Regions from separate parts of the Enterococcus sp. S86.2 genome, predicted to be linked through region 2. Evidence: a T-box and tRNA genes for the amino acid it is inferred to sense, from the RefSeq annotation. Region 2 holds a T-box; the other holds one or more tRNA genes.

Region 1 (7,570 bases), 920 kb from region 2:
CGCACCATAGCCTCCCATTGAAAGACCGGCCGCAAATGTTTTTTCTTTCTTGGTTGTTAGTTGTGGAAATAATTCATGTAAAATATCTGGTAATTCTTCTGAAATAAAAGTCCAATACTGCATGTCATAACGGGTATCTGTATAAAATCCTAGTTCCGTCGTAGGCATCACCACTGCGATCTCACTTTCCCGTACATAGCGTTCGATACTGCTGCGGCGCATCCACGCTGTCTCATTCCCGCCCATACCGTGTAACAGATATAAAACCGGCACATCGTCTTTTTTGTCTCGCGTTAACCGTGCGCTACTTTGCGGTAAGATTAAATTCAATCCTACGTCTAAATTTAAAACATTTGAATAAATATTTGCTTGTATAAATGCCAACTTTTGCCACCTCGACTTTTCAATGTCTCGTTTTCCAAAATGATAACGCCTGGCTGTCCTTGGAGAGGCTTGGGATAAATTTCTAAAGCAATTTAATAAAATTACATCCTCTTATCTGGCAGACAAACGCCCCGCTAAAATTCTTCTTCATTCCATTGTATCAGACTTTTTCAAAAATAGGGTCAAAACCAAAGCCGCAACAATTAAAATAGCCCCCGCCAAATAGACACCATGTAAACTAGCAAAAAGAATCCCCCGCAATGTTTCCCGTAAACCCGATGCCAAAAGTTTTGCTGTCTGAGGATTTACCAATTGATTCATGACATCATTTTTATTTGCCACTGTCACACTTTGCAACTTAGCTGCAGTAATCCCATTTAATAAGATACCAAAAACAGAGACCATAATCGTTTGGCCAATCGTCCGCGCTAACGTATTAAAAGAAGTGGCTACCCCCATCTGTTCCGGCAAAACGCTACTTTGCGCACTAACCGTACAGGTCACCGTCACCGCCCCCAAACCAATACCGAGAATGGTTGAGATAGCAAAAAACCAAAGCCAATTTGTGTGTTGGGGCACCACGACCAAACAAACCGCCCCAAAAAGCGTTATGATTATTCCTCGAAGCAACACCCGTTTAACCGCAATCGTTGCCATCCAACGTCCTGCCAAAAACGAACCCACTAACCACAATAACGACAATGGTGCCAAAACAAGTCCGCCAATTCCAGCCGAAAGTCCCAGCACACCTTGCATCCACATCGGAATATAAACATCTACCCCAATTAAAAAGCCACTAGCTAGCGCTGCTACTAAGTTCACCACCACAAATAAAGGCTGTGTGAATAAGTGTAACGAGATAACGGGATCTTCTGCGCGCTTTTCTGCATAAACAAACAAAATCCCTGCTGCAACTGCTACAATTGCTAAAACAATAACTTTAACAGATAAACCTTCATCACCTAAAAACTGGAAAGCTAACAATAGTGCTAATAACAGACCCATTAAAGATAGACTACCAAAAATATCCATCTTCTTTTGCTGATGCCTTACTTTTTCTTCTACCAAATAAAGCCAAATTAAAATAATCAAAATAATTCCAATTGGTACATTAATAAAGAAAATCCAGTGCCAACCGATGGTATCTACGATAATGCCACCAGCTAATGGACCGACTACCGAGGCAATTCCCCAGGCAGTACTGTTTAACCCCAGCACCTTCGCACGTTTTTCTTTATCATACAAATCACCAATAATCGTCAATGCTACTGGCATCATCGCGCCAGCTCCCATTCCTTGAATGGCTCTGGAAATAATCAACGTCAGCATCGTATTAGATAGACCACAAAGCGCCGAACCAATAATAAATAGTACGGTTCCTAAAATGAAAATTGGTTTACGACCGATTTTATCAGCTAATTTCCCATAAATCGGTGTTAACATGGCATTGGTTAATAAATAGATTGAAAAGACCCAGTTCATAATTTCAATGCCGTGTAATGAGCCGACGATTGTTGGCATAGCCGTCGTTACGATTGTTCCTTCCACCGCTGTCATAAATGTTGCCACAAAAACAGCAACCGTAACTAGCGTAACATTTGTTTCTTTTTTCATTTTTAACCTCCTCAACTAAACTTAAACTCTCTTTTTACAACAACTGGCAAAAAATTGCATTTAAATTTTCGTATCTCTTTTTTAAAAGCTATTTTCCTCAAAGAAAAGCCGCTATCACCTAAGCAATAGCGGCCAAAAAAATCAAGTAAACAATCAGTATTATGCGTTCACACTAGCTAGCAATGCGTCTACTTTATCCGTGTGTTCCCATGGTAAATCAACATCAGTCCGACCAAAATGGCCATAAGCTGCTGTCTGACGATAAATCGGACGACGCAAGTCCAACATCTCAATAATGCCAGCTGGACGTAAATCAAAGTTTTCACGAATTGCTTCAATTAATTTTTCATCACTGACAGTACCAGTTCCAAAAGTATTAATTGAAATCGAAACAGGTTGTGCTACACCGATTGCGTAAGCCAATTGTACTTCAACTTTGCTAGCAAGTTTAGCCGCCACAATATTTTTTGCAATATAACGAGCAGCATAACTAGCCGAACGGTCAACTTTAGTAGCATCTTTACCAGAAAAAGCACCGCCACCATGACGGGCATATCCCCCGTAAGTATCTACAATAATTTTACGACCTGTTAACCCGGCATCTCCTTGTGGCCCACCAATTACAAAGCGTCCCGTAGGATTGATAAAGTATTTTGTATCTTCATCTAATAATTCACTTGGGATAACTGGTTCAATAACTTTTTTAATCACATCTTTACGGATTGTCGCGTTGTCAGCAGCATCATCGTGCTGTGTGCTAATTACGACTGTATCGATTCGTTTAGCTTTACCAGCTTCATCATATTCTACCGTCACTTGCGACTTTGCATCAGGACGTAAATATTTAAGTTCACCATTTTTACGTAGCTCTGCTAAACGACGAACTAATTTATGACTTAAAGAAATTGGCAATGGCATTAATTCTGGTGTTTCATCACAAGCAAAACCAAACATTAAACCTTGGTCGCCTGCTCCAATCTCATCAATCATCGCATCTTTATTATCGCGACTTTCCAAAGCGGCATCTACGCCTTGTGCAATATCAGGTGATTGTTCATCAATTGCTACTAAAACAGCAACTGTATCCCCATCAAAGCCAAATTTAGCGCGTGTATAACCGATATCTTTAATCGTATTTCGAACGATTTTTTGAATATCTACATAAGCCGATGTCGAAATTTCACCAAACACTAAAACTAAACCCGTTGTTACTGAAGTTTCACATGCTACACGAGCAGTTGGATCCTTCGCTAAAATTGCATCCAAGATTGCATCACTGATTTGATCAGCCACCTTATCTGGATGTCCTTCAGAAACAGATTCTGAAGTAAATAAATGTCTTTCTGTCATGATGATTCCCCCTAATAATATTCGGTTACAAGGCATCTTCGCAGTGCGAATCCTCTCGGGAACTTGCAACGTTTGTAGTATAGCAGATTTAATCAGATAAAGCTCGCTTATTTTATTATATTTCCTAATAAAACAAAAAAAAGAAGATACACGACGTATCTTCTCATGATCCGTACGGGATTCGAACCCGTGTTACCGCCGTGAAAGGGCGGTGTCTTAACCGCTTGACCAACGGACCAATCATTAATGGGCCTAAATGGACTCGAACCATCGACCTCACGCTTATCAGGCGTGCGCTCTAACCAGCTGAGCTATAGGCCCATATAAAACTAAACAACTTTTTCAATGAAATACATTAAAAAAGAGATGGCGCGGGACAGAATCGAACTGCCGACACATGGAGCTTCAATCCATTGCTCTACCAACTGAGCTACCGAGCCAAAACGGTCCCGACGGGACTCGAACCCGCGATCTCCTGCGTGACAGGCAGGCGTGATAACCACTACACTACGGGACCAGGGTTTAGTTTTATAATTGCGGGAGCAGGATTTGAACCTACGACCTTCGGGTTATGAGCCCGACGAGCTACCAGACTGCTCCATCCCGCGATAATATAAGTTTTACTAACTCTCTACATAAATATAGAATTGTAGCAAAGGAGGATAAGGGATTCGAACCCTTGCACGGTTTTACCCGCCTGACGGTTTTCAAGACCGTTCCCTTCAGCCGGACTTGGGTAATCCTCCAAAAAAAAAAAAAAAATGACCCGTACGGGATTCGAACCCGTGTTACCGCCGTGAAAGGGCGGTGTCTTAACCACTTGACCAACGGGCCAGCTAGAACGGAGAAGGAGGGATTTGAACCCTCGCGCCGGTTTCCCGACCTACACCCTTAGCAGGGGCGCCTCTTCAGCCACTTGAGTACTTCCCCAAAAACCAAAAATGTTTTGATTTTGTAATGGGCCTAAATGGACTCGAACCATCGACCTCACGCTTATCAGGCGTGCGCTCTAACCAGCTGAGCTATAGGCCCATATTTAAAAACTAAAAGCGGGTGACGAGAATCGAACTCGCGACAACAGCTTGGAAGGCTGTGGTTTTACCACTAAACTACACCCGCATGGCGGTCCCGACGGGACTCGAACCCGCGATCTCCTGCGTGACAGGCAGGCGTGATAACCACTACACTACGGGACCAGGATTTAGTTTTTAAAATTGCGGGAGCAGGATTTGAACCTACGACCTTCGGGTTATGAGCCCGACGAGCTACCAGACTGCTCCATCCCGCGATAATATAAGTTTTACTAACTCTCTACATAAATATAGAATTGTAGCAAAGGAGGATAAGGGATTCGAACCCTTGCACGGTTTTACCCGCCTGACGGTTTTCAAGACCGTTCCCTTCAGCCGGACTTGGGTAATCCTCCAAAAAAATCAAATCTACAATGCCACGGATGGACCTTGTAGGACTCGAACCTACGACCGGACGGTTATGAGCCGTCTGCTCTAACCAACTGAGCTAAAGGTCCAGGCTCTAAAAAATCGCGGCGGAGGGGATCGAACCCCCGACCTCCCGGGTATGAACCGGACGCTCTAGCCAGCTGAGCTACACCGCGAATAATCACTTTATTATTACTATTAAAATGATATGGAGCCTAGCGGGATCGAACCGCTGACCTCCTGCGTGCAAAGCAGGCGCTCTCCCAGCTGAGCTAAGGCCCCTTATTTCTTTTAAATCGGGAAGACAGGATTCGAACCTGCGACCCCTTGGTCCCAAACCAAGTGCTCTACCAAGCTGAGCTACTTCCCGTTAAATTATTACTACGCGCCCAAGAGGAGTCGAACCCCTAACCTTTTGATCCGTAGTCAAACACTCTATCCAGTTGAGCTATGGGCGCATCTTTCTAATGCCGAGGACCGGAATCGAACCGGTACGGTGATCACTCACCGCAGGATTTTAAGTCCTGTGCGTCTGCCAGTTCCGCCACCCCGGCTTTTTTACTTTTTAAAGTAAAGCGGAAAACGGGGTTCGAACCCGCGACCCCCACCTTGGCAAGGTGGTGCTCTACCACTGAGCTATTTCCGCATGGTTTTGATGCCGGCTAAAGGACTTGAACCCTCGACCCTCTGATTACAAATCAGATGCTCTACCAACTGAGCTAAGCCGGCCTTTTATGCGGGTGAAGGGACTTGAACCCCCACGCCGTAAGGCGCCAGATCCTAAATCTGGTGCGTCTGCCAATTCCGCCACACCCGCATATTTCTTATGAGCCGTACAGGGCTCGAACCTGTGACCCTCTGATTAAAAGTCAGATGCTCTACCAACTGAGCTAACGGCTCATATGGGGGTTAACGGGTTCGAACCGCTGACCCTCTGCTTGTAAGGCAGATGCTCTCCCAGCTGAGCTAAACCCCCATAAGTTCGCGTGGCGACGTCCTACTCTCACAAAGGGAAACCCTTCACTACAATCGGCGCTAAGAAGCTTAACTTCTGTGTTCGGCATGGTTACAGGTGTATCCTTCTCGCTATCGCCACCACACTATTTAATTAAGTGAATTTCATTCACTCAAAACTGGATCTTGAAGTTTTTCAAAACTCTTCCGAGTTTTCTTTTACTTTGGTTAAGCCCTCGATCGATTAGTATCAGTCCGCTCCATACATCACTGTACTTCCACTCCTGACCTATCTACCTGATCTTCTCTCAGGGATCTTACTTTCTTTAAGAAATGGGAAATCTCATCTTGAGGTGGGCTTCACACTTAGATGCTTTCAGCGTTTATCCCTTCCCTACATAGCTACCCAGCGATGCCTCTGGCGAGACAACTGGTACACCAGCGGTAAGTCCATCCCGGTCCTCTCGTACTAAGGACAGCTCCTCTCAAATTTCCAACGCCCGCGACGGATAGGGACCGAACTGTCTCACGACGTTCTGAACCCAGCTCGCGTGCCGCTTTAATGGGCGAACAGCCCAACCCTTGGGACCGACTACAGCCCCAGGATGCGACGAGCCGACATCGAGGTGCCAAACCTCCCCGTCGATGTGGACTCTTGGGGGAGATAAGCCTGTTATCCCCAGGGTAGCTTTTATCCGTTGAGCGATGGCCCTTCCATGCGGAACCACCGGATCACTAAGCCCGACTTTCGTCCCTGCTCGACTTGTAAGTCTCGCAGTCAAGCTCCCTTCTGCCTTTACACTCTGCGAATGATTTCCAACCATTCTGAGGGAACCTTTGGGCGCCTCCGTTACCTTTTAGGAGGCGACCGCCCCAGTCAAACTGCCCATCTGACACTGTCTCCCACCACGATTAGTGGTGCGGGTTAGAGTGGCCATAACACAAGGGTAGTATCCCACCATTGCCTCCTTCGAAACTAGCGTCCCGATCTCTACGGCTCCTACCTATCCTGTACATGTGGTACAGACACTCAATATCAAACTACAGTAAAGCTCCATGGGGTCTTTCCGTCCTGTCGCGGGTAACCTGCATCTTCACAGGTACTAAAATTTCACCGAGTCTCTCGTTGAGACAGTGCCCAAATCGTTACGCCTTTCGTGCGGGTCGGAACTTACCCGACAAGGAATTTCGCTACCTTAGGACCGTTATAGTTACGGCCGCCGTTTACTGGGGCTTCAATTCGTACCTTCGCTTACGCTAAGCACTCCTCTTAACCTTCCAGCACCGGGCAGGCGTCAGCCCCTATACTTCATCTTTCGATTTTGCAGAGACCTGTGTTTTTGATAAACAGTCGCTTGGGCCTATTCACTGCGGCTGACCTTGCGGTCAGCACCCCTTCTCCCGAAGTTACGGGGTCATTTTGCCGAGTTCCTTAACGAGAGTTCTCTCGCTCACCTTAGGATTCTCTCCTCGACTACCTGTGTCGGTTTGCGGTACGGGCCGTTGTCTTCTCACTAGAAGCTTTTCTCGGCAGTGTGACATCAGAAGCTTCGGTACTATTATTTCCCTCCTCATCACAGCTTGTCCTTATAGAAATAAGCATTTGACTCATCTCAAGACTTACTGCTTGAACAGACATATCCATCAGTCTGCACTTCTTAGCCTCCTGCGTCCCTCCATTGCTCAAACAAATACAACGGGTACAGGAATATCAACCTGTTGTCCATCGCCTACGCCTATCGGCCTCGGCTTAGGTCCCGACTAACCCTGGGCGGACGAGCCTTCCCCAGGAAACCTTAGTCATTCGGTGGACAGGATTCTCACCTGTC
Region 2 (7,570 bases):
TGCTTTTGCATTGGCACGCATTTGTTCTTCATTGCGAGCACCAGGAATCACAGCAGCAATATGGGGATTTTTCAAATACCAAGCCAAAACTAATTGTGAAACGGTGGCATCGTTACGGTGAGCGATAATCTTCATCTCTTCCATTGTGGCGATAATTTTTTGATAACGTTCGCCGGTAAAATCGGCTTTTTTACTTCGCGGGTCTGGAGCAGAAAATTTTTGATCCGCTGTATATTTTCCTGATAGCAAACCAGAAGCTAATGGGAAATAAGGGATAAAGCTGATTTGGTGTTTGTCTAAATAAGGAAACAATTCTGTTTCGGCTTTACGGTGTAATAAATTGTAATTGTCTTCAACAACATCGACATAATTGTCTAAATTTGCTTCTTTTACTTGCGCTAAAGAAAAATTAGAAACACCAATAGCCCGAATTTTACCGGCTTCTTTTAATTCATGTAAAGCTTTTACAGCTTCATTTTTTGGTGTAGTTTCATCTGGGAAATGAATGTAAAAAATGTCAATGTACTCTGTTTGTAGGCGTTGTAGAGCATCTTCTACGGCATTTTTTAAAAATTCGGGACGATTGTCCATTTTGTCTTCGTTGCCAGGAATATGGGCAGCTTTGGTCGCGATAATCACGCGAGCTCGATCAAATTCATCTTCTTGTAGAACTTCACCGATTAATTTTTCCGATTGACCCAAACCATAAGCATAGGCTGTGTCTAGCATGGTGACACCATTGCGTAGCGCAGTGCGTAAAACCTCTTTGCCCACTTCGTCATCTAAATTTTTGAAAAGGTTATGCCCACCAATTTTATTTGTGCCAAGTCCTAAAGTTGATGCGTAAACTTGTGATTTACCAATTTGTACATCTGCCATGAAAAAGACCTCCTGTATGTTTACTTTTCTATCTTTACTTTAGTCTAAATCAATCTGACAAAAAGCTGAATTGAAACGTCTTGTGTAAAATTAATTTCTTATGTTCCTAGTTAAAAAGAGGAAAAAAAGCTAGCTGCAAGCACTAACTCTTCGTAACAATAAGTCGAAAAGTCGAAATCTTGAGAAACTTGCGGAACAATTTTCAAAAATTTCACGTTTATTTTTTGGGAACTAAACAAGGTTTACTCAGCATTTTTTCATCGCAGTCCGTCATTTTTTTGAAAAGCTTTTTGAAAAATCTTGACATTTTCACGTAATTCTAGTAGCTTAACAGTAATAGTTAAAATCAGTGAAAGAAAGAGTAGCAGATAAGTCACTTTTTAGAGAGAACTACCTTGGCTGAAAGTAGTTTAAGTCTTATTTGTCAAAGACATTCTGGAGATGAGCGCGTGCAAAGCCGCTTCCGTTTCACCAACGTTATCGGTGTTGAGGAAAGTTTAACTTTCAAATTTAGGTGGTACCGTGGACTAACAATTCGCCCTTGTTCTCACAAGGGCTTTTTTTGTTTTTCAAAAACTGCCAATTACTGATTAAAAAAGTGTCTATGGAGGGTAAAAAATGGCAAAACGAACTGTGTATTGTGGTTTAGTTTCAAAAGCAGAATTAGAACAAACAGTTACATTAAAAGGTTGGGTTCAAAAACGTCGTGATTTAGGTGGCGTAATTTTTATTGATTTGCGTGACCGAGAAGGTATCGTGCAAGTTGTCTTCAATCCCGAATTATCAAAAGCAGCTTGGGAAATTGCTGACAAATGTCGCAGTGAATACGTAATTGAAGTAACGGGTAAAGTTATTTTACGGGATGAAGCAGCAATTAATCCAAAAATGAAAACCGGTGAATTCGAAGTTATCGCAAGTGACATTACAGTTTTAAACAAAGCGAAGACACCGCCCTTTGCAATTGAAGACGAGCAAGAAATTAGCGATGAAATTCGGATGAAAAATCGTTCAATTGACTTACGTCGTCCAAAAATGACACAAAATATTATCATGCGTCATAAAACTACCCAAGCAATTCGTCATTATTTAGATGAAAATGGCTTCTTGGATATTGAAACGCCTTACCTTGGTAAATCAACTCCAGAAGGCGCACGGGATTATTTAGTTCCTTCTCGGGTACACCCAGGACATTTTTATGCATTACCGCAATCACCACAACTATTTAAGCAACTATTGATGAATGCTGGATTTGATCGCTATTATCAAATTGCCCGTTGTTTCCGGGATGAAGATTTACGGGGCGATCGACAACCAGAATTCACCCAAGTAGATATGGAAATGAGTTTTCTAACAGTTGAAGAAATTCAAGATTTAACGGAAGGCATGATCGCCCGCGTGATGAAAGAAGTTAAAGGCATAGATGTAAAATTGCCATTTCCACGCATGACTTATGATGATGCGATGAATCGTTATGGTAGTGATAAACCCGACACTCGTTTTGAAATGGAATTGGTGGACTTAGGCGATGTTGTAAAAGATGTCGATTTCAAAGTTTTCCAAATGGCACTAACTTCTGGTGGTGTGGTTAAAGCATTAAATGCCAAAGGTGCTGCCAGCAAATATTCACGCAAAGATATGGACAACTATGCGCATTATGTTAGTCAATTTGGTGCCAAAGGATTAGCCTGGGTGAAAGTGGAAGAAGATGGCTTAAAAGGTCCAATTGCTAAATTCTTAACCGAAAAAGAAGCAGAAATTATAAAAGCAACAAACGCGCAAGTTGGAGACTTGCTTATGTTTGGTGCCGATCAATTTAACGTAGTCACGGCTGCTTTGGGGGCTGTTCGTAATAAAATGGCCAAAGAATTAGGGCTAATTGATGAAAGTAAATTCAATTTCTTGTGGATTACAGACTGGCCACAATTTGAATACAGTGAAGAAGAAGGGCGCTATGTTTCTGCGCACCATCCATTTACTTTACCAAAAGAAGAAGATATTCAATATTTAACAACCGACCCAACTAAAGTATATGCCCAGGCCTATGATATTGTTTTAAATGGTTATGAATTAGGTGGCGGCTCGTTGCGTATTCATGAACGTGAATTACAAGAAAAAATGTTTGCAGCATTAGGTTTTGGTCGAGTAGAAATGCAAGAACAATTTGGTTTCTTACTAGATGCCCTAGAGTACGGATTCCCACCACTTGGCGGTATCGCATTAGGCTTAGATCGTTTTGTTATGTTGTTGGCAGGAGAAGACAATATTCGCGAAGTCATTGCCTTTCCAAAAAATGGGAAAGCAGCCGATCCAATGACGCAAGCACCAAGCACGGTTTCACCTTTACAGTTGTTTGAATTAAGTATTGATGTGACCGCTACAGAAGAAGACTAAAAGAATCTTAAAAGGACGCTCACTTTGGTGGGTTGTCCTTTTCTTTTTGGGCTAGACTTCGTATAATGTACACAGCGAGAAGAAAGTTGAATTATTGTGTTGTGCATTGATTTGGCTGGCCTCTTAGTTAAAGGCATAAGGAGCTTTTTTATCATGAAAAATATTGCGCAAAAAGTCAATTTTACTGACTATTTGCAAAAGTTTTCGTTTTCAGTGGTTTACGCAATTTTAGCCTCAATTGCGGTGAACTTTTTTTACCAGCCGGGGAAAATTTATTCTAGTGGGATTACTGGGGTAGCCCAAATCATCACGACGCTATCTAAAGATTTATTAGGGTTTCATCTGCCGGTTTCGGCAAATTTATTGATTTTAAATCTGCCATTATTTTTAGTTGGCTGGTATAAGGTAGGCCATAAGTTTACGATTTTTACCGGGATTACAGTTATATTGACCTCACTGTTTATGCAGATTATGCCAGAAGAAGTTTTAACTACAGATCCAATTGTCTGTGCTATTTTCGGTGGTGCCGTCATGGGAGCTGGAATTGGCTATGCACTAAGAAGTGGTCTATCTTCTGGGGGCTTGGATTTTGTCAGTATTGCCATCCAAAAAAAGACCGGTAAGACGGTGGGATCAATTTCCATTATCTTTAATATTTTGATTATGTTTGCTGCAGGCTTACTCTTTGGCTGGCAATATGCTTTATATAGTGCCATCGCTATTTTTGTTAGTGGCAAAGTCACTGATGCCGTTTTTACCAAGCAAAAGAAAATGCAGGTGACCATTATCACCCGTCATCCAGATGCGGTTATTCATCATATTCAAGATAAAATGCGCCGGGGAATTACTATTATTAATGAGGCAGAAGGCGCTTATAAACACGATAAACAGACGGTGCTTTTAACTGTGTGTACACGCTTTGAGCTACCGTTATTACGACAGGCTATGCGTGAATCTGATCCGAAAGCCTTTGTGAGTATTGCCGAAAATGTTCAAATTTTAGGACGTTTTTATGAAGAAGAATTATAAATAGCAAGATAAAAAAGGAAATAATCTACAAGAATTTATTTTGAAAAGTGGCGAAGTCATGGAACAAAAAACAAAACGAAGATACATTACCGGCCTTGATGGTGTGCGCACCTTGGCTGTTTTAGGCGTTATCTTTTATCACCTTTTGCCTGATAAAGTAAAAGGTGGTTATTTAGGGGTAGCGATATTTTTTGCAATTTCAGGTTATTTGATTACCGATCATTTAAATCAAGAGTGGCAAGCAACGGGGAAGATTCGCTTACTGACCTTTTACAAAAAACGATTAAAGCGTCTGTGGCCCAACTTAGCGTTGGTAATGGTGCTTTCCACTGCGTATATTACGTTATTTCAACGTAACCTCTTGAATAATTTACGAGGCGTATTTTTTAGTAGCCTATTATTTTTCAATAACTGGTGGCAAATCAATAATGGCGCTTCTTATTTTGACCGCTTCAACAATGAATCGCCTTTTACCCATATTTGGTACACCGCTGTTGAGGCTCAAAACTATTTAATTTGGCCCATTATATTTATTATATTGATGTTGCTTTTGAAAAAAAGAGGGAAGATTTTTATTGCCATTGTGATTGGTGCTATTGCTTCGGCAATCTGGATGGCGATTTTATTTAAGCCTGGTAGCGATCCAACACGGGTGTACTATGGTACGGATACCCGTGTCTTTGGAATTTGGTTAGGTAGTGCGTTAGCATTCATTTGGCCTTCGAATCATTTAAAAGAAAAAATTCCCCGCGAAGCCAAACGCTTATTAAATGGGGTGGGATTAGGTTCTTTACTCCTTTTGATTTTGAGTTTCTTTTTCTTAAGTGATCAAAGTAAATTTTTGTATTATGGCGGCTTCTTTTTAATCAGTATCTTATGTGTTTTGTTGCTGGCCGTCGTGGTACATCCTGGTGCCAGCTTAAACAAATGGCTTACCAATCCGATTTTTAGCTACATTGGCAGTCGGAGCTATTGGATTTATTTGTATCAATATCCGGTCATGATTTTTTATGAAGCAAAAATAAAAAACTTAGCAGACAATGTTTTGCTGCACACGATAGTTGAAATCTTTTTAATTATGCTTTTGAGTGAACTATCGTATCAGTTCTTTGAAAAGCCATTAAAAAACTTTGACTACAGTAAAACTTGGCAGACAGTCAAAGGCTGGTTTAAAAAACCAATCTTAAGTCGCCAGAAACCAGCGCTAATCCCAACTATTGCCATCTTAGCAATTACACTGGTAGGTTTAGTTATTGCGCCGGTAAATCACGTAGATGCTAATCAGCAAAGAATGAAAGAACAGATCTTAGCCAATCGCAAGATTGCCGCTGAATCGAAAAAAACTGCAAAAGAAAAGACAACTGAAAGCTCAACTAGCGGAAGTCAAGATAAAGAAGCCACCGCAAAACAAGCAGAACAACATTTAGAATTAGCCAAGAAATATGGTGTCACAGACCAACAAGTAAAAAAATCTGATGCGGCGAAATTTACTTTCTTTGGTGATTCGGTCATGTTAGGCGCAGCAGCAGGTTTAAATGAAATGTTCCCGAATTCAGTAGTAGACGCTGAAATTAATCGGCAGGTCTATGCTAGCGTAGATTTACTGCAAAAACTAAAAGATGATAAATTGTTACATGATACAGTCATTATTGGTCTTGGAACCAACAGTCCATTTACAGACCAACAATTTGCCGACATTATGAATGTAATGGGGAAAGACCGCAAAGTTTACTGGATCAATATGCGTGCCCCGACTGTTCGAACACAAGGCACAGTTAATGCAGCTTTGACCAAAATGGCAAAGCAATATAAAAACTTAACAATCATTGATTGGTATGATTATAGTATCAACCATGGTGAGTGGTTTTATGAAGATGGCACCCACATCAATCCAGATGGGTTAACCAGTTATGTAAAACTAATGGTGGACAGTTTAATTAAAGCCTAAACTGAAATAAGAAAGAAAACTCCTTTTATCCAAGTATTTATCAGTATTAACTGATCAGCTTGGTAAAGGGAGTTTTTTACTTAAGTGATAAAGACGTTGAAAACATCTTTATGAATGGATTGTGGTACCATTAAATGGTAAACAGCTTTGACAAAAGCCAAGAAAAGAGATGTACTTTTTAAGTAATAAGCGTATCTTTACTAAAGAAATCTAGCAGAAAACTTAATTAAAAGGAGCATAACAATGACAGTAGATTATGATTCAAAAGCTTATTTAGCAAAAGTTGATGCATGGTGGCGTACGGCAAATTATATTTCAGTTGCACAAATATATTTAAAGGACAATCCGTTACTTAAAGATGAACTGACCAAAAAAGATGTTAAAGTTCACCCCATCGGTCATTGGGGAACAATTGCAGGTCAAAATTTTATTTACGCCCATTTAAATCGAGTAATCAATAAGTATGATTTGAATATGTTCTACATTGAAGGTCCTGGTCATGGCGGTCAGGTAATGGTTTCAAATTCTTATATTGATGGAAGTTATTCAGAAATTTATCCAGAAGTTACGCAGGATGAAGCTGGTTTAAAAAGACTGTGCAAGATTTTCTCATTTCCAGGCGGGATTGCTTCTCATGCAGCACCAGAAACGCCAGGTTCTATTCATGAAGGTGGCGAGTTAGGTTATTCGTTGTCCCATGCAACAGGCGCTATTTTAGATAATCCAGAAGTTATTGCCGCTACCGTCGTGGGAGACGGAGAGGCAGAAACAGGGCCGCTAGCAACATCGTGGTTTTCAAATGTCTTTATTAATCCAGTTAATGATGGGGCTGTCTTACCAATTTTACATCTAAATGGGGCTAAAATTTCTAATCCGACAATTTTGTCGCGAAAAACAGATGAAGACTTACAAAAATATTTTGAAGGAATGGGTTGGGCGCCTATTTTTATCAGTGGCGATGATCCTGAAACTCTACATCCACAAATGGCTAAAGTCATGGATAATGCCATCGAAAAAATTAAAGAGATCCAAACAAAGGCGCGTCAAGGTAAAGCTGAACAAGCGGTCATGCCGCATTGGCCTATGATTATCTGTCGCACACCAAAAGGCTGGACCGGGCCAAAAGAATGGGATGGCGAGGCAATCGAAGGCAGTTTTCGGGCGCACCAAGTTCCTATCCCAGTTGATGGTAATCATATGGATCATAGTAAGGCACTGGTTACATGGTTAAAATCATATCGTCCAGAAGAATTGTTTGATGAAAATGGAACAATTAAAGCTGAAATTCGTAAAATAGCTCCCAAAGGAAAAAAACGAATGTCA

What was found. The T-box of region 2 lies ahead of aspS (aspartate--tRNA ligase). A T-box ahead of a tRNA ligase gene usually reads a tRNA of that ligase, here a tRNA-Asp.
Region 1: it encodes a tRNA-Asp, which carries the amino acid that the T-box ahead of aspS (aspartate--tRNA ligase) is inferred to sense. The anticodon was not compared.

Annotation. Positions count from the first base shown of each region.
Region 1 covers NZ_CM206813.1:357,140-364,709, reverse strand. Annotated here, with positions in the region: gene AC6R0T_RS01625 (alpha/beta hydrolase) at 1-384, opposite strand, end outside; gene AC6R0T_RS01620 (MDR family MFS transporter) at 532-1,998, opposite strand; gene metK (methionine adenosyltransferase) at 2,158-3,348, opposite strand; SMK box riboswitch at 3,346-3,422, opposite strand; tRNA gene AC6R0T_RS01610 (tRNA-Glu) at 3,515-3,586, opposite strand; tRNA gene AC6R0T_RS01605 (tRNA-Ile) at 3,596-3,669, opposite strand; tRNA gene AC6R0T_RS01600 (tRNA-Phe) at 3,716-3,788, opposite strand; tRNA gene AC6R0T_RS01595 (tRNA-Asp) at 3,793-3,865, opposite strand; tRNA gene AC6R0T_RS01590 (tRNA-Met) at 3,883-3,956, opposite strand; tRNA gene AC6R0T_RS01585 (tRNA-Ser) at 4,005-4,094, opposite strand; tRNA gene AC6R0T_RS01580 (tRNA-Glu) at 4,111-4,182, opposite strand; tRNA gene AC6R0T_RS01575 (tRNA-Ser) at 4,191-4,278, opposite strand; tRNA gene AC6R0T_RS01570 (tRNA-Ile) at 4,307-4,380, opposite strand; tRNA gene AC6R0T_RS01565 (tRNA-Gly) at 4,397-4,467, opposite strand; tRNA gene AC6R0T_RS01560 (tRNA-Asp) at 4,469-4,544, opposite strand; tRNA gene AC6R0T_RS01555 (tRNA-Met) at 4,563-4,636, opposite strand; tRNA gene AC6R0T_RS01550 (tRNA-Ser) at 4,685-4,774, opposite strand; tRNA gene AC6R0T_RS01545 (tRNA-Ile) at 4,803-4,876, opposite strand; tRNA gene AC6R0T_RS01540 (tRNA-Met) at 4,890-4,963, opposite strand; tRNA gene AC6R0T_RS01535 (tRNA-Ala) at 4,997-5,069, opposite strand; tRNA gene AC6R0T_RS01530 (tRNA-Pro) at 5,084-5,157, opposite strand; tRNA gene AC6R0T_RS01525 (tRNA-Arg) at 5,172-5,245, opposite strand; tRNA gene AC6R0T_RS01520 (tRNA-Leu) at 5,256-5,341, opposite strand; tRNA gene AC6R0T_RS01515 (tRNA-Gly) at 5,362-5,433, opposite strand; tRNA gene AC6R0T_RS01510 (tRNA-Thr) at 5,444-5,516, opposite strand; tRNA gene AC6R0T_RS01505 (tRNA-Leu) at 5,523-5,604, opposite strand; tRNA gene AC6R0T_RS01500 (tRNA-Lys) at 5,615-5,687, opposite strand; tRNA gene AC6R0T_RS01495 (tRNA-Val) at 5,691-5,763, opposite strand; rRNA gene rrf (5S ribosomal RNA) at 5,772-5,887, opposite strand; rRNA gene AC6R0T_RS01485 (23S ribosomal RNA) at 5,966-7,570, opposite strand, start outside.
Region 2 covers NZ_CM206813.1:2,260,666-2,268,235, reverse strand. Annotated here, with positions in the region: gene AC6R0T_RS10715 (aldo/keto reductase) at 1-879, opposite strand, end outside; T-box leader at 1,220-1,425, shown strand; gene aspS (aspartate--tRNA ligase) at 1,498-3,270, shown strand; gene AC6R0T_RS10705 (YitT family protein) at 3,424-4,299, shown strand; gene AC6R0T_RS10700 (acyltransferase family protein) at 4,358-6,247, shown strand; gene AC6R0T_RS10695 (phosphoketolase family protein) at 6,491-7,570, shown strand, end outside.